One region of the Halanaerocella petrolearia genome, then DNA from elsewhere that is predicted to be linked to it. Evidence: riboswitches for the same ligand, from Rfam matches in the RefSeq annotation. Region 1 holds a riboswitch; each other region holds the start of a gene.
What was found. A riboswitch is a leader RNA that binds a small molecule or an ion and turns the genes downstream of it on or off. The one in region 1 is predicted to bind cyclic di-AMP.
Positions count from the first base shown of each region.

Region 2: it holds a riboswitch for cyclic di-AMP, as region 1 does, so the genes downstream of both, ACYQ39_RS05395 (TrkH family potassium uptake protein) here and ACYQ39_RS07120 (AtpZ/AtpI family protein) in region 1, are expected to answer to the same signal.
Region 3: it holds a riboswitch for cyclic di-AMP, as region 1 does, so the genes downstream of both, ACYQ39_RS06075 (sensor histidine kinase) here and ACYQ39_RS07120 (AtpZ/AtpI family protein) in region 1, are expected to answer to the same signal.

Region 1 is NZ_BAAHXW010000001.1:1,409,725-1,414,905, forward strand. It holds gene atpF (F0F1 ATP synthase subunit B) at 1-467, opposite strand, end outside; gene atpE (ATP synthase F0 subunit C) at 562-813, opposite strand; gene ACYQ39_RS07105 (ATP synthase Fo subunit C) at 850-1,401, opposite strand; gene atpB (F0F1 ATP synthase subunit A) at 1,431-2,180, opposite strand; gene ACYQ39_RS07115 (ATP synthase subunit I) at 2,184-2,597, opposite strand; gene ACYQ39_RS07120 (AtpZ/AtpI family protein) at 2,604-2,825, opposite strand; cyclic di-AMP (ydaO/yuaA leader) riboswitch at 3,162-3,363, opposite strand; gene ACYQ39_RS07125 (MraY family glycosyltransferase) at 3,511-4,533, opposite strand; gene ACYQ39_RS07130 (deoxycytidylate deaminase) at 4,667-5,143, opposite strand; gene upp (uracil phosphoribosyltransferase) at 5,112-5,181, opposite strand, start outside.
Region 2 is NZ_BAAHXW010000001.1:1,052,729-1,057,909, forward strand. It holds gene ACYQ39_RS05385 (TrkH family potassium uptake protein) at 1-487, opposite strand, end outside; gene ACYQ39_RS05390 (potassium channel family protein) at 728-1,375, opposite strand; gene ACYQ39_RS05395 (TrkH family potassium uptake protein) at 1,401-2,735, opposite strand; cyclic di-AMP (ydaO/yuaA leader) riboswitch at 2,854-3,078, opposite strand; gene rplT (50S ribosomal protein L20) at 3,231-3,584, opposite strand; gene rpmI (50S ribosomal protein L35) at 3,610-3,807, opposite strand; gene infC (translation initiation factor IF-3) at 3,822-4,412, opposite strand; gene thrS (threonine--tRNA ligase) at 4,654-5,181, opposite strand, start outside.
Region 3 is NZ_BAAHXW010000001.1:1,197,963-1,203,143, reverse strand. It holds gene pfkA (6-phosphofructokinase) at 1-360, shown strand, start outside; gene pyk (pyruvate kinase) at 384-2,138, shown strand; gene ACYQ39_RS06080 (FxsA family protein) at 2,209-2,679, shown strand; cyclic di-AMP (ydaO/yuaA leader) riboswitch at 2,777-2,925, shown strand; gene ACYQ39_RS06075 (sensor histidine kinase) at 3,078-4,925, shown strand; gene ACYQ39_RS06070 (response regulator transcription factor) at 4,939-5,181, shown strand, end outside.

The DNA of each region.
Region 1 (5,181 bases):
TCAATAAACTGATCAATGGTTTCTGCTTTTAGATTCTGCTTAGCAACATAGTTAGCTAAGGCCTTCTTGCTCATTTCAGCAGCAATGTCAGCTACTTCATCTTTTAATTCCTCTTGAGCTTCTTGTTTGGCCCGAGCTATCTCTTCTTCTGCTTTAGCAATCTTTCTATTAGCTTCTTCTTGAGCTTTACTAACAATTTCATCTTTCTGTTTCTTACCACGACGACGACTATCTTCAATAATCTCTTGAGCTTCTGCTTTGGCTTCTCTTAGTTTTTGTTGATACTCTTCTTTTAATTCTTCAGCTTCTGCTTCCTTTTCTTCTGCTGATTCTATCTGATCAGAAACCTCTTCAGACCTCTGTTCCATAAAGTTAGTAATAGGCTCAAACAATAACCCCTTTAAAATTAGATATAACACAATAAAGTTAATTAACTGAAAGAAGAAGGTTATATCTAAACTAATCACTGTCTATTCCCTCCTTTCGAGACTACCATAATAAAAGGGAATGGAAGATGAATAGGCATATTCATCATTATCCAATCCCTTATTAAGATTTAACTTAGCCAAGAAGTGGATTAGCAAATAATAAGATTAAGGCAATTACCAAACCATAAATACCTGTTGTCTCTGCTACAGCAGCACCAAGTAACATTGTTCTAGTAATTACACCTTGAGCTTCTGGTTGTTTTCCTACTGCTTCAGCACCTTTTCCTGCTGCAAATCCCTGACCAATACCTGCACCAATACCTGCAATCATAGCTAAACCTGCTCCAATAGCAGATGCAGCTGCAATTAAAGATTGACCATCCATTATGTATTCCTCCTTTTTCTAAATTATTTATAGCAACTAACCAAGTAATGGGTTAGCAAATAATAAGATTAAAGCTACTACTAAAGCATAAATACCTGTTGTCTGACCTACAGCCTGACCTAATAACATAACCTTCATAATTAGACCTTGATATCCTGGTCTATTTCCAACACGTTCAGCACCTTTTCCTGCAGCAAAACCTTGTCCAATACCTGGGCCAATACCTGCAATCATAGCCAAACCTGCTCCTAAAGTAGAAGCAGCAATTACTATTCCAGCTCCTGCCACCCCAACTAGTGGATTAGCATATAGCAGGATTAAAGCTACTACTAGAGAAAAGATACCTGAAGTCTCAGCAACTGCTGCTCCTAACAGCATAACTAAAGTAACATTATTACTATTCTCTTCATTCTTACCTACTGCTTCAGCACCTTTTCCTGCTGCAAATCCCTGACCAATACCTGGACCAATACCTGCAATCATAGCCAACCCAGTAGCTATCGCAGTAGCAGCTAACACTTGAGTACGAGCACTAAATTGGTTAAACCACTCTAAAAGAAATACTACTAGGTTAGATATTTCTTCCACTCAAATCCCTCCTTTCTACCATGGAGAGATTACTCCATCTCCATTGAGATATAAGTCATAGTTAACATTGTAAAGATGAAAGCCTGTAACACACCAGAGAATAAATTAAAGTATAGATCAGCTAAACCTGGAATAATTAAAGTAACTACTCCATATAACAGCCCCATAATAACGACACTGGCCATCATATTACCAAACAAACGGAAAGATAATGACACTGGATCTGCCAGATTTCCAATTACATTCAATGGGAATAAGAAAGGCATTGGTTCAAAGTAACCCTTCAAATAAGTTCCAAGTCCATTAGACTTAATACCAAAGTAATGAATATTAAAGAAAGTAATTGCTGCTAAAGCAAAAGTAGTATTTAAGTCTGCTGTTGGGGTATAAAGATGCAAAACATCTCTTCCTGGAACAATCCCCATAATATTAGCAATAGTCAAATAAATCACTAAAGTTCCTATATAAGGAGTAAACTTCTTCATATTAGGGCCCATTGTAGTTTCAACTAGACCTGATACACTTTTTATAAATGCTTCAGCTATATTTTGAAGACTTCCTGATTCAGGTTCTCGTTTTAAATTACGAGTAGCTAACCAAGAAAATATAGCTAAAACAGCCATAATAACCCAAGTAGTAGTCACAGTTGATTTAATTGGAGCATTAGCAATATGTAACATTCTAGTTAATGCATTATCAGGCAAATAAAACATAACATCTGGGCTAAATGCATCAGCTGAGGGAGCCCCTCTTAAAAAAATCTTATCTAAAATACTCATCCTTTATCTTCCCTCCTTTCTTCCTACTTTCTTTAAATTATATTCACGACCTTGGGGCCAAAAATTAAAAGCATTAACTACCAAAATAACTCCTTTCACTGTTAACATACCTACTAGAACAGTTACTAAATTTACATCTGGCCTCTTTAGAGCTATATAAAAAGTTACGGACCAGAGAATATATCTTAGTATGTATTGAATAAAGGTATAAACTCCAGCTTTGACTGGTTTAAACTCTACTGCCCTCTGTAAGGAAGAAGAAAGTAGTTGGAGATTAAGCAAGCTCATTACTCCTCCTACAAAGATACCTAAAACAGCTTTCCTATCTAAAAAGATAGCCATTAACAACATTAAAACTATATTTAAAATAATTGTCCATTTAAAGATAAATGTCTTTGTTCTCTTTACTTGCTTCATAATTGATCACTTCCCACTATCTTGTTGGCTAATTAGTAGTCGATAAGCATTTCTAAAGCCAACAATAACTCCTAAAATAACTCCCAAAATCAAAAACAAAGGTTCAGTAGCCAATATACTATCTAAATAATCACCCAGCCAGACACCACCAATAATAGGAACAATAATAGCAATTCCTATTTGAGATAATAAAGCTAATGCCTCTAAAACTTTCACTTTTTCCTTCATACCAACTCTCCTAATTAGTGATTCCTAAATTAAGAAACATTATACATAAAGTACAAATAAATTAAAGAACTGTCTTTCTTCCCCTAATTATATCAGATATCCTTTGGCTTAACAACAAAAATAAACCAATAAGTTATAGGATGGTTTTAACTTTAACTTGACTAACAGCTGATCCTTCAGGTCTAAAAGACAAGACCTTTCGTAATAAAAACCATTCATAACAGATAACTCATAACAAAAATATAAAAAGACCACAGCAGATAGCCGTAGCCCTTTTTAGGTATACTTTTCTATTTATAGCTATAGAATGTTTAAATAGCTATAAACAGACTAGACTGATCCCCTTTCCGAATGCCTACGAGGTTAGCTGTCGGGCTCAGGTAAAAGGGTTACCTTACCACCTTGAGTTTAAGTCTGAGTCTAAGTCTAAGCAAAATAGATATTTACTTAAACTCAAGCTCAACTTCACCCTCAATAATGGATTCGCCCCAAAAAAATGGGTCCCCCGCTCCAATATAGGATTAGGCAATTAGCATAAATATTTAATTATCTACAAACATTATACAATAAAGTGATATTTACTGCAAGGAATTTGATTTCTATTTTTTATATCAAACTATCTCTAATTAATATTTCACTGCTTACATTATAATAGATATCTTAAATTTTGTAAAGGATATTTGTACTATTTATCACAATATCCTGTATCTTTGTAAACTTTAGAATCCGTCTTCAAAATTCCCAATTTATAACTACCACTTAACAGAAATAAAGTTATCATTCCTAATAAAAATACTAATTGATTTAAATCTGCTTGACTAATTCCTATAGCTACTAAGCTTAAAGACAGACTGACTAAATAAACGATAATCACAGCTTGCCACTGAGTTAAGCCTAAACTCAATAACTGATGGTGTAAATGGTTCTTATCTGCTTTAAAGATAGGTTTTCCAACTAATCTACGTCGTAAAATAGCAAATAAAGTATCAAAAATCGGAACTCCTAGTACCAAGATAGGAATAATAAAGGTAACAGTTGTTATACTCTTTAAAGCACCAGTAATAGAAATAACACCTAACATAAAACCTAAAAACATGCTTCCGGTATCTCCCATAAAGATTTGAGCCGGATTAAAATTGTAACGTAAAAATCCTAACGTGGCACCAATTAAACTTAAGGTCATTAATACAGCTAACATCTGACCTTGCTGATAAGCGAAGATACCTAATGGAATAGCAGCAATTACTGTCACTCCACCAGCTAAACCATCTAAACCATCAATTAAATTAATTACATTCATAGTACCTAACATCCAGATTAAAGTAATTGGTAAACTTAACATTCCTAAATAATGACCTTTGATAAATTCAATCTTAACTCCAGAAAAGACTAATAATAAAGTAATTGCTATTTGACCTATTAATTTAATCACAGCCGAAAGTTCATATAAATCATCTATAATTCCTAAAAATACAATTAAAGTAGCACAGACCATAATAGTTTTTATTTGAGAATTAAGTCCTAACCAGAAGAGACTTAGCATAACTCCAGCAAAGATCGCCAAGCCACCTAAATTAGGAATAGCTTCAGTATTAATACGACGCTTATTAGGTTCATCTACTGCTCCTAGAGCAAAAGCTAACTTTTTAACTACTGGAACCAATGCATAAGCTACTAATAAACTGATTAATAAAGGCATTAATAACATCAGTTTCACCTTCTTTCTAATTTTTATAACAATAAAAAACTGACCACACAATAGTGGTCAGTTTCCCAATAAGCAAGTCCATCTCTATTCTAAAAGATTAACTTACTTTTTGCAATTATTGAATTCTGATAATTTATCCAATTTGTTCTAATGTTATATCTGCCTCTTTTAACATCTTCTGGGCCAACTCATCTGGATAAGCTCCTTTAAAGACTATTCGCTTAATCCCAGCATTAATAATCATCTTTGTACAGAGAATACATGGTTGATGGGTACAGTATAAAGTAGCACCTTCAATTGAAGTACCATGTAAAGCAGCTTGAATAATTCCATTCTGTTCAGCATGTAAGCCACGACATAACTCATGACGCTGTCCAGATGGTACATTCTGCTCTTCTCTAATACAACCTGTTTCACTACAATGAGGCAAGTCACTAGGAGCTCCATTATAGCCTGTAGCTAAGACACGTTTATTCTTAACAATTAAAGCACCTACTTTTCTTCGTAGACAAGTAGATCGTTTAGCTACAACTTCCGTCATTTCCATAAAGTACGCATCCCAAGATGGACGCCCCTGCTTACTTAGTTCCGAATAATCTGTCACCAGCATCACCTAAACCTGGTACAATATAAGCATGATCATTTAGC
Region 2 (5,181 bases), 360 kb from region 1:
AATAGACTGCTTTTCCAGTTGAAAATAAAGAATTAAATCTTAAGAATAACAAAACTGCTCCTATAAACTCAACTCCTAAAGTCAATCCAATAATATACTTGACTATCTTAATTAGCCCAGCAAGATTAAAGTGATTTATCTCTTCTTTAACGATAATCCTTTCTCTAAAAGTAATTTCTCTACCTAATAATAAGACTACTAAAGTAGAACTAGTCATTAAACCTAAGCCACCAATTTGAATTAAAAATAAGACTACTAACTGCCCAAATAATGATAAATCATGAGCCGTATTAACTACAATTAATCCTGTCACCGCCGTAGCTGAGGTAGCTGTAAATAAAGAATCTATCAAATTTAATCCCTGGCCTGAAACTGTAGCCCAAGGAAGTGATAATAAGATAGTTCCTAAAATAATCAATATTAAATAGCCTAATACCAAAAACCTGGCTGGCGACAAGGACCTAGCTATAGAAGAAATAATTCTCACCCCCAGGTTAATCGCTTGTATCTTTAATATGTACTAGATACTTTTAGATTATAACCTGAAAGTAGAATTTAATTGATATTAAGCTGTGAGCTATTAGCTATGAGTCATGTGCTACTTCAAATTCAAAATTAAAAAACAGTTCAATTTTTTTAAAACAAAGAATCTAATGAAATTTAAATTTTGAATGTAAATCTTTTGAACTTACTCATAGCTCACGACTCAAAACTCATGGCTAATATGTTAATAATGCTTAAGCTGCTTAAGACTATCTTCTTGGCCCATAACTACTAATACATCACCGGAATTGACTTTATCTGTTGCTTCTGGAGATAGATTAATATCATCATTTGATTTAATAGCCAAAACATTAACACCAAATTTACTCCGTAAATCCAAATCTTTAAGACTTTCACCACTTAACTGCTCTGAAGCAATTAATTCAGCAATACTATAATTTGGAGCCAACTCTATATAGTCTAATACATTAGCTGAAACTAAGTTATTTGCTACTCTAACACCCATATCTCGTTCAGGATAAACTACTTTATCAGCACCTACTTTACTTAATAACTTACCATGTAAATTATCTTGTGCCTTAACTACTACATGAGGTACACCTAACTCCTTTAAAACTAAAGTAGCCAAAATATTAGCATGAATATTAGAGCCAATACCTACAATAGCAATATCAAATTCATCAACTCCTAAAGTATTTAAAGCCTCTTCTGAAGTAGCATCTGCTTGCACAGCATGAGTTACTTCATTAGAAATCTCCTGTACTTTGTCTTCATCTATATCGATTGCCAATACATCATGTTCTTTATTAGCTAAGGTAGTAGCTACACTAGCTCCAAAACGTCCTAAACCTACCACTATAAACTGTTTCATTTCTCATCCTCCTTACTAAAAATCATTACCCAACTAAAATCTTCTCTTTTGGATACCTAATATTAGCCTTATGTCTCTTCTCAGCTACTGCAACTGCAATAGTTAAAGGGCCAACTCGACCAGCAAACATAGTCAGAATAATTACTATTCGACCTATAGTAGATAAATCACCAGTTACTCCAGTTGATAGACCTACTGTTCCAAAAGCTGATACCGCTTCAAAGAAGAGATCAATAAATTGTGCCTGCTCAGTAATCGTCAAAATAATAGTTACTAAAGCTACCAGAACTGAAGCAATAAAGGTAATAGATAAGGCATCAAAAATTACCTCTCTACCCAACCGCCGTTTATATACTTCTACATCATCTCTACCAGTAGCTCGTGAATATAAAACAGCAAGTAAAGCTCCAAAAGTAGTTGTCTTAATTCCACCACCTGTAGAACCAGGTGAAGCACCAATAAACATCAGAATAATTACAAAAAATATAGTTGAATTTCTTAAAGAACCTGTTGGTAAAGTATTGAACCCAGCCGTTCGAGGAGTAATAGATAAAAAGTAAGAAGATATTACCTTATCCTTTAAAGATAAATTCCCCATTGTGGCTGGATTAGAGTATTCTAAAATAAAAGACCCAATAAAACCAACTATAATTAAAACTAATGTTACACTTAAAACTAACTTAGTCTGTAAAGAAAAATTCTTAAATCTTTTACCATCATATACTTCAGCAATTACTGCAAAACCAATCCCACCTAAAATAATCAGACTAGTAATTGTGAAGTTAACTGTTATATCTCCAGTGAAATTTGCTAAACTGTTACCAAAGATATCAAAACCAGCATTATTAAAAGCTGATACTGAATGAAAAATGGCATAATAGATAGCCTTACCTAAAGGCATATCCTGCACAAACCTAGTAAATAACAACACAGCTCCTGTCCCCTCAATTGTAAAAGTAACAGCTACAACATATTTTACTAATTGTAAAATTCCCGATAGTTCAAACTGGTCTAAATCCTGTTGAATCATCAACCTATGTTTTAAGGTCACTTTTTTACCTACCAGAAAGGCAAATAGAGTAGACATACTCATAATTCCTAAACCACCAATCTGAATTAGACACATAATTACAACTTGACCAAAGACAGTAAAGAAAGATGCTGTATTCTCAACAATTAACCCTGTTACTGCTGTAGCAGAGGTAGCAGTAAAAATAGCATCTAAGAGATTCATCCCTTGACCATTTGTAGTAGCTATAGGTAATGTTAATAATAGAGCCCCTAATAAAATCACTGTTGAATATCCTAAAGACAATATTTGAGCAGAACTTAATTCATGCAGATTAAATCTTTTCTTCATCTCTCCACCTCTCTTTCAATTCAATACTATAAGAATTATTCCATTAATTGACTATATTAATACAAAAAGACTACAGCAGGTAGCTGTAGTCCCAAAAAATATAGAATAGACATACTCTCTACCCCCTCTTTACTGCCTACGAAGTTAGCTGTCGGGCTCAGGTTGAAGGGTAACCTTACCAAGTTAAGTTTAAGTCTGAGTCTAAGTTTAAATAGAATTATTAAAAATAGCTATTTACTTAAGCTTAGGCTCAATCTCAATCTTAATACTGGATTCGCCCCAAGAAAAATGGGTCCCCCGCTTCTATACCAGATAATAGTATAAAATTCGGCATCTTTAAAAGTATTCAATTTTCCAGTGCTATTATTATAACTTCTTAATTACTTATTTGTCAAGTTCTTTGTAATTTAATTGCAATTCAAGCAATATTATTCCTATTAAAAAAGCAAAAGAGCCTAAAGTAAATAACTTTAAGCCCTTTATTTATAAGAGATGTTAGATGTTTTCTTTAGCTAAGTCAACTAATTCAGCAAATCCTTCTTCATCATTAATTGCCATATCAGCTAACATTTTGCGGTTAACTTCTACACCAGCTTCTTTTAAGCCATGAATAAACCGACTATAAGGTAGGTCATGCTGTCTAGCAGCAGCATTAATTCGGCTGATCCATAACTTTCTAAAGTCTCTTTTCTTCTGCTTCCTATCACGATAAGCATAATTTAATGACTTCATTACCTGTTCTGTAGCTGGTCTATATAATTTACTCTTAGTTCCAAAATAACCTTTTGCTAATTTAAGAATCTTCTTTCTTCTTTTTCTTCTTCTATTACCTCGTTTAACCCGTGGCATAATTCATACCTCCTTGTATTAAGTTTTACTCATATGGTAATAATTCTTCTACACGTTTCTGATCATCTTCATGAACTACAGCATCTTTACCTAACTTATTCTTACGACTAGAAGTCTTTTTAGTATTTAAGTGGTTCTTAAAACCTTTTTTACGCTTAAACTTACCTTTACCAGTCTTTTTAAAGCGTTTCTTAGCACCTTTATGAGTCTTCATCTTACCCATGTTTATCCCTCCTTCTACTTCTCGCTCTTTGGTGTAATAAACATTAACATGTTTCTGCCTTCCATTGTAGGTTTCTTAGAAACCTTACCTATATCACTAACTTTTTCAGCTAATCTATCCATTAATTCATAACCAAGATCTTTATGAACAATTTCCCGACCTCTAAATCTAAGACTAACTTTAACTTTATTCTTATCATTTAAGAATCTTCTAGCCATCTTGGCTTTAACATTAAAGTCATGGTCTTCAATATTAGCACTTAGCTGAACTTCTTTAGTCTTCATTACATTTTGATTTTGCTTGGCTCTCTTAGCTTTCTTAGCCTGCTCATACTTATACTTACCATAGTCCATAATCTTACAGACAGGCGGTTTAGCTTGAGGAGCAACCTCGACTAAATCTAAATCCTTTTCATCAGCTAAACTTAAGCCTTTCTTAAGTGACATAATACCAACTTGTTCACCATCATTATCTACAATTCTTACTTCTCTAGCTCTAATTTGCTGGTTAACTCTTAAATCTTCGGCACTAATTTTACATACACCTCCTGAAATAAGAAAAAGATGACCTTTAATTAGGCCATCCGCAGTAAAAAAATTAGACATACATACCCCTAGGTATATAAGCTAATTATATTAACCTAAGCTTCTTTGTCTCAGGTGAGAAGCGGATGACTTCTGCTTTATTGTCCTTACTTAGTATAACATATCACTATATAGCAGTCAAGAGAAAAGTTATTAGCTATGAGCCTAGAGCTAATTCAATTTCTTTAAGACAAAACTAAATTTTAAATTTATAGGTTTTGAATTAGCTCACGACACATGACACACAACTCACCACTCACTACTACTCTTTATTCTTAATCTCTTCTACAATATCTGCTTTAAATTGATCAGCATCAACTGCTCCCATATCTCCTTCTCGACGGTGTCGAACTGATACTGTTTCATCTTCTATCTCATTGTCACCTACAATTAACATGTAAGGAATCTGTTGCATCTGAGCTTCTCTAATCTTATAGCCCATCTTTTCTTTTCTAGCATCAACTTCTACTCTAACTCCAGCAGCCTCTAACTCTTCTTTAAGATCATAAGCATAATCTAAGTGATCATCAGTAATTGGAATAATTTCTGCTTGAACTGGCGCCAACCATGTTGGGAATGCACCAGCATAATGTTCAATTAAGATACCCATAAATCGTTCTATACTACCAAGGATAGCTCTATGGATCATTACTGGACGATGCTCATCTCCATCTTCTCCAATATAAGTTAAGTCAAAACGCTCTGGCATCTGGAAATCAAGCTGGATTGTTCCACACTGCCAAGTTCGACCCAAGCTATCTTCAAGCTGAAAGTCAATCTTTGGCCCATA
Region 3 (5,181 bases), 210 kb from region 1:
CATAGTATTGTATTAGTAGCAGAAGGAGTAGAATTTGGTGATATAGAATTTGAAACTGATAGAAATCCTGGGGAAAGTCCAGCTTTTGTGTTAGGGCGAGAGATTAATGGACGAACAGGATTTGAAACTAGAGTAAGTATTTTAGGCCATATCCAGCGTGGTGGTGCTCCAACTGGTCGTGATAGATTACTAGCTAGTAGATTAGGGGCTGCTGCAGTAGATCAGTTATTAGCTGGTGAAAGTAATAAAATGGTTGGCTTAATTCATAATAAGGTAGAGATATCTCCAATTGAAGAAGCAATTGAAGGTAATAAAGAATTAGATAGAAATCTATATAAATTAGCTAATATTTTAACTTAATCTTATATAAGGGGGAATTGTTAATGAGAAAAACAAAAATAGTATGTACTATTGGTCCAGCTAGTGATGATAAGGAAACATTATCGCAGTTAATTGATGCTGGGATGAATGTAGCTCGACTTAACTTTTCACATGGTGATTTTGAGGAGCATGGAGCTAAGGTAGATAAGATTAGAGAGTTATCTGCTGAAAAAGAGAAGTCAGTAGCTCTATTATTAGACACTAAGGGACCAGAGATTAGAACTGGAGACTTAGAGAATGATGAAGATGTAGTCTTAGAAGATGGGCAAGATTTTGCTTTAACTACTGAAGATATTGCCGGAGACAATGAGAGAGTATCTGTTTCTTATAAGAGTTTACCAGAGGATATGTCTATTGGAGATACCATCTTAATTGATGATGGATTAATTGGTTTAGAGGTAAAAGAAATTACTGAAACAGATGTTATCTGTAAGGTAATTAATGGTGGAGAATTAGGTTCTACAAAAGGTGTTAATCTACCAGGTGTACCTGTACAATTACCAGCTATTACTGAGAAGGATAGAAATGATATTAAGTTTGGTATTGAGCAGGGTGTAGACTTTATTGCAGCTTCTTTTGTGCGTAAAGCTTCTGATGTGTTAGCTATTAGAGAAATCTTAGAAGAGCATAATGCTGATATACATATTATTGCTAAGATTGAGAACCAAGAAGGTGTAGAGAATGTTGATGAAATTTTAGAAGTAGCTGATGGATTAATGGTAGCTCGTGGTGACTTAGGTGTGGAAATCCCAGCTGAAAAGGTACCAGCAGCTCAGAAGATGATGATTAATAAGTGTAATCGAGCTGGTAAGCCAGTTATTACTGCTACACAAATGTTAGAATCAATGATTCATAATCCACGACCAACAAGAGCAGAGGCTAGTGACGTAGCTAATGCAATTTATGATGGTACTGATGCAACAATGTTATCTGGTGAGACTGCTAAAGGCGACTATCCTGTTGAAGCAGTTGAGACAATGGCTAATATTGCAACCGAGACTGAGAAATCATTAAAATATCGTCAGTTATTAGATCGAGAAGCATTAAATCCAGCTAGAACAATAACTGATTCAATCAGTTATGATACTTGCAAGACTGCCTATGAATTAGGAGCGTCTGCAATTATTACTTCTACTCGTTCTGGATATACAGCTAGAATGGTATCTAAACATAGACCTTATGCACCAGTAGTAGCTGTAACTCCTAATAAGCGAGTCTTTAATAAGTTGATTTTATCTTGGGGTGTTAAGCCAGTATTAGCAGATATTACTGAATCTACAGATGAGATGATTTCTGAATCAGTTGCTGCTGCTAAGGAAGCTGAATACGTAGATGATGGTGATTTAGTAGTAATTACTGCTGGAGCACCAGCTGGTATCCCAGGAACTACTAACCTATTAAGAGTAGAGATTGTAGGAGAAGTTGCTCTACGTGGAGTAGGTGTTGGTAATAAGGCAGCAAGTGGCGAAGTCTGTATAGTTAATAATGCTGCTGAAGCTAAAGAGAAGGTTAAACGAGGTGACATTGTAGTAGCTCCAGAAACAGATGATGATTATTTACCTGTTCTTAAGAAAGCAGCCGGAATCATTACTGAAAATCCTGGTTTAACTTCTCATGCAGCTATCAAAGGTCTAAAACTAGATCTTCCTGTAATTGTAGGAGTTAATAATGCTGCTGATAAGTTAGCAGATGGTGATGTAGTAACAATTGATAGTATTCGTGGTTTAATCTATCGTGGAGAAGCTAAGATTTTATAATTTAAATTCTAAAAGTGCGTAGCATTAAGCTGCGCACTTTTTTATTTTTATAGAAAGAAGGTGAGAAAATATGTTGAAATTGTTTTTACTCTTTTCTTTAGTTCCACTAATTGAATTGGCTTTCTTAATTAAAATAGGAGAGTATATGGGTTTACCACTAACTGTTTTGTTGGTAGCTGGAACAGGTATAATAGGAGTATCACTGGCTAGGCAGCAAGGTTTAGCTGTAATTTCAAAAGTGAAGAGTAATTTAAGTAGTGCTAAATTACCTAAAGATAGTTTGTTAGATGGACTATTGATTTTAATTGGTGGGGTAATGTTATTAACTCCTGGTTTGCTAACTGATATAACTGGTTTTTCTTTAATTATCCCAGTAACTAGAAGAGCTATTAGAAGGGTAGTTAAGAGTCAGATTAAAGATAAAGTAGTTATGAAAGGCTATAATTATGATTTTCAACAGAATAATAAATCTCAATCAAAAGAAGAAAAAGAGGATAATGTTATTGATATAGAGGACTATGAAGAAATAGATGAAGATTAAGTGGAGTAGTTATATTTCATTTCTAATATGAATATTTTCTTGACAGGATTAAAGCCTATTAGATATAATAAAACTACTGAAAAGATAAAATCGAATATTAAGTTAAGCGCCGAATTTTATATTTTTATATAAAAGCGGGGGACCCATTTTTGGGGCGAATCTAAATCCATTGTACAATGGATTTAGTAAGGTTTCCCTTTAACCTGAGCCCGCCAGCTAACCTCGTAGGCGATTTAAGGGGGTAGAATATGTGTACCTATAGATATAGCTATACCTATGTCTATGTATAGCTATATCTATAGGTATACACATACGTAAAAAGACTACGGCTACCTGCTGTAGTCTTTTTTGTATTTTATAGTAGAAGATTGCTTAAATTAATTATGTGAGGTGGTTAAATGACTAAAGATTTAAGCTTGCGAGCCAAAATATTATTGGGTTATATGGCAGTAATTATAGTCTTAATTGGATTAGCTAGTTGGTCAATCTATAATTTTGTCTCTTTAAATGAATCAATCCATGATATTATGGTTGAAAATTATAGAAGTGTTATTGCTTCAGAGGAGATGATGGAGGCCTTAGAAAGACAGGATAGTGCAGAGTTAATATTCATTTTTGGACAACAAGATAAGGCTCTAAATATATTTCAAGAGAACCAAATGCAGTTTATGAAGTATCTATCTAGGGCTGAAGACAATATAACAATTCCAGAAGAGAAGAAGATTATTAAGAGTCTTAACCAAGACTATCAAGAATATTTAGGGAAATTTATGAGATTACGAAAGATGGCTGGTCAAAAGAGTTTTAGTCAAGTTCAAAAATATTACTTACAGCAGATTATGCCTCATTTTGAGAAGGTAAAGAAACATTCTAGGGATTTATTAATGGTTAATCAAGAACATATGAAACAGGCTCAACAGAGAGCTAATGATAATGCAACTCAGGCAATTTACTCAACAGTTATCTTCTCTATAGTAGCACTTATTTTGGCTTTATCCTTTGGTATTTATATTTCTAATCTGATTATCAAACCAATTAAAGAGTTGACTGCTAAGATCAAAGAGATTGCAGGAGGAAATTTAGATCAGGTTATTGAGATTGATACTAAAGATGAGATTGGACAATTAGCTGGTGAATTTAATAGAATGACCTATCGTCTTAAAGAATATGAAACAATGAATGTTAGTAAATTAGTTGAAGAAAAGAATAAGTCTGAAGCAATTGTTAAGAGTATATCTAATCCTTTGCTGGTAACTGATCAAGAGAATAAAATTTTATTAATGAATCCTAGAGCAGAAAAGCTATTTGATTTAACTGAACATAAGATATTAGGAACTCACTTCTTAGAATCAATCAAGGAAGATAAGATTTTTGATTCTATTACTGAAACTCTAAAATCAGGTGAAGTAAAGTTTGGTAATGATAATCAGGTCATTAAATTTATGGCTGAAGATGATAAAGAGTTATATTTTAGAATTACCACTACTCCTGTAAAGGATAAGGATAATACAACTACGTTAGTTGTTACTTTATTAGAGGATATTACCCATCTTAAAGAAGTAGATAAGATGAAGTCTGAGTTTGTATCAATGGTTTCTCATGAGTTTAGAACTCCTTTAACATCAATGAATATGGGAATTAATATGTTATTAGAAGAAAATATAGGAGAAGTTAATGACCAACAAGAGGAGTTATTAGAGGTAGCTAAAGAGGATTGTGAACACCTGAATAACTTAGTAGATGATTTACTGGATTTATCAAAGATAGAATCTGGAAGAATAGATTTAGACTTTGGAACTATTCAAGTGACTAAAATCTTTGAGACATCGATTCAGCCCTTTGTTGAACAAGCAAAAAACCAAGGGATAAAGCTAATCACTGAAGAGGTAGATAACTTAGCAGTTTATGCGGACTTGAATAAGGTTACTTGGGTAGTTACTAATCTAATTGGTAATGCTTTGCGGTATACTGAAGTAGATGATGAAATAAGATTATCTGCCCAGAGAAAGGGTCATAAGGTTCATATTTCAGTAGCAGATACTGGTTCAGGAATTCCTAAAGAGTATCAGCATAAAATTTTTGATAAGTTTGTTAGAGCAGGGGCAGACAAAGATAAGGGAACAGGAACTGGTTTAGGCCTGGCTATTTCTAAGGAGATAATTGAAGCTCATGGAGGCAGAATCTGGGTTGAGAGTGAAGAGGGGGTAGGCAGTACCTTTACCTTTACGTTAAAATTGCCTAAGTAAGGTAGGTGAGATGATGAATAAGATATTAGTTGTGGAGGATAATAAAAATATTATTACTGTGCTTAAATTATGTTTAGAAAATGCTGGATATAAAGTTAAAGTTGTTTCTAATGGTGTTGATGCAGTAGATACAGCTTTTGATTGGGAGCCTGACTTGATTTTATTAGATATTAAAATTCCTAAGATGAATGGTTTTTTAGTCTGCGAAACACTAAAAGAGGATGAAATAACTGCTGAAACACCAATTATAATGTTG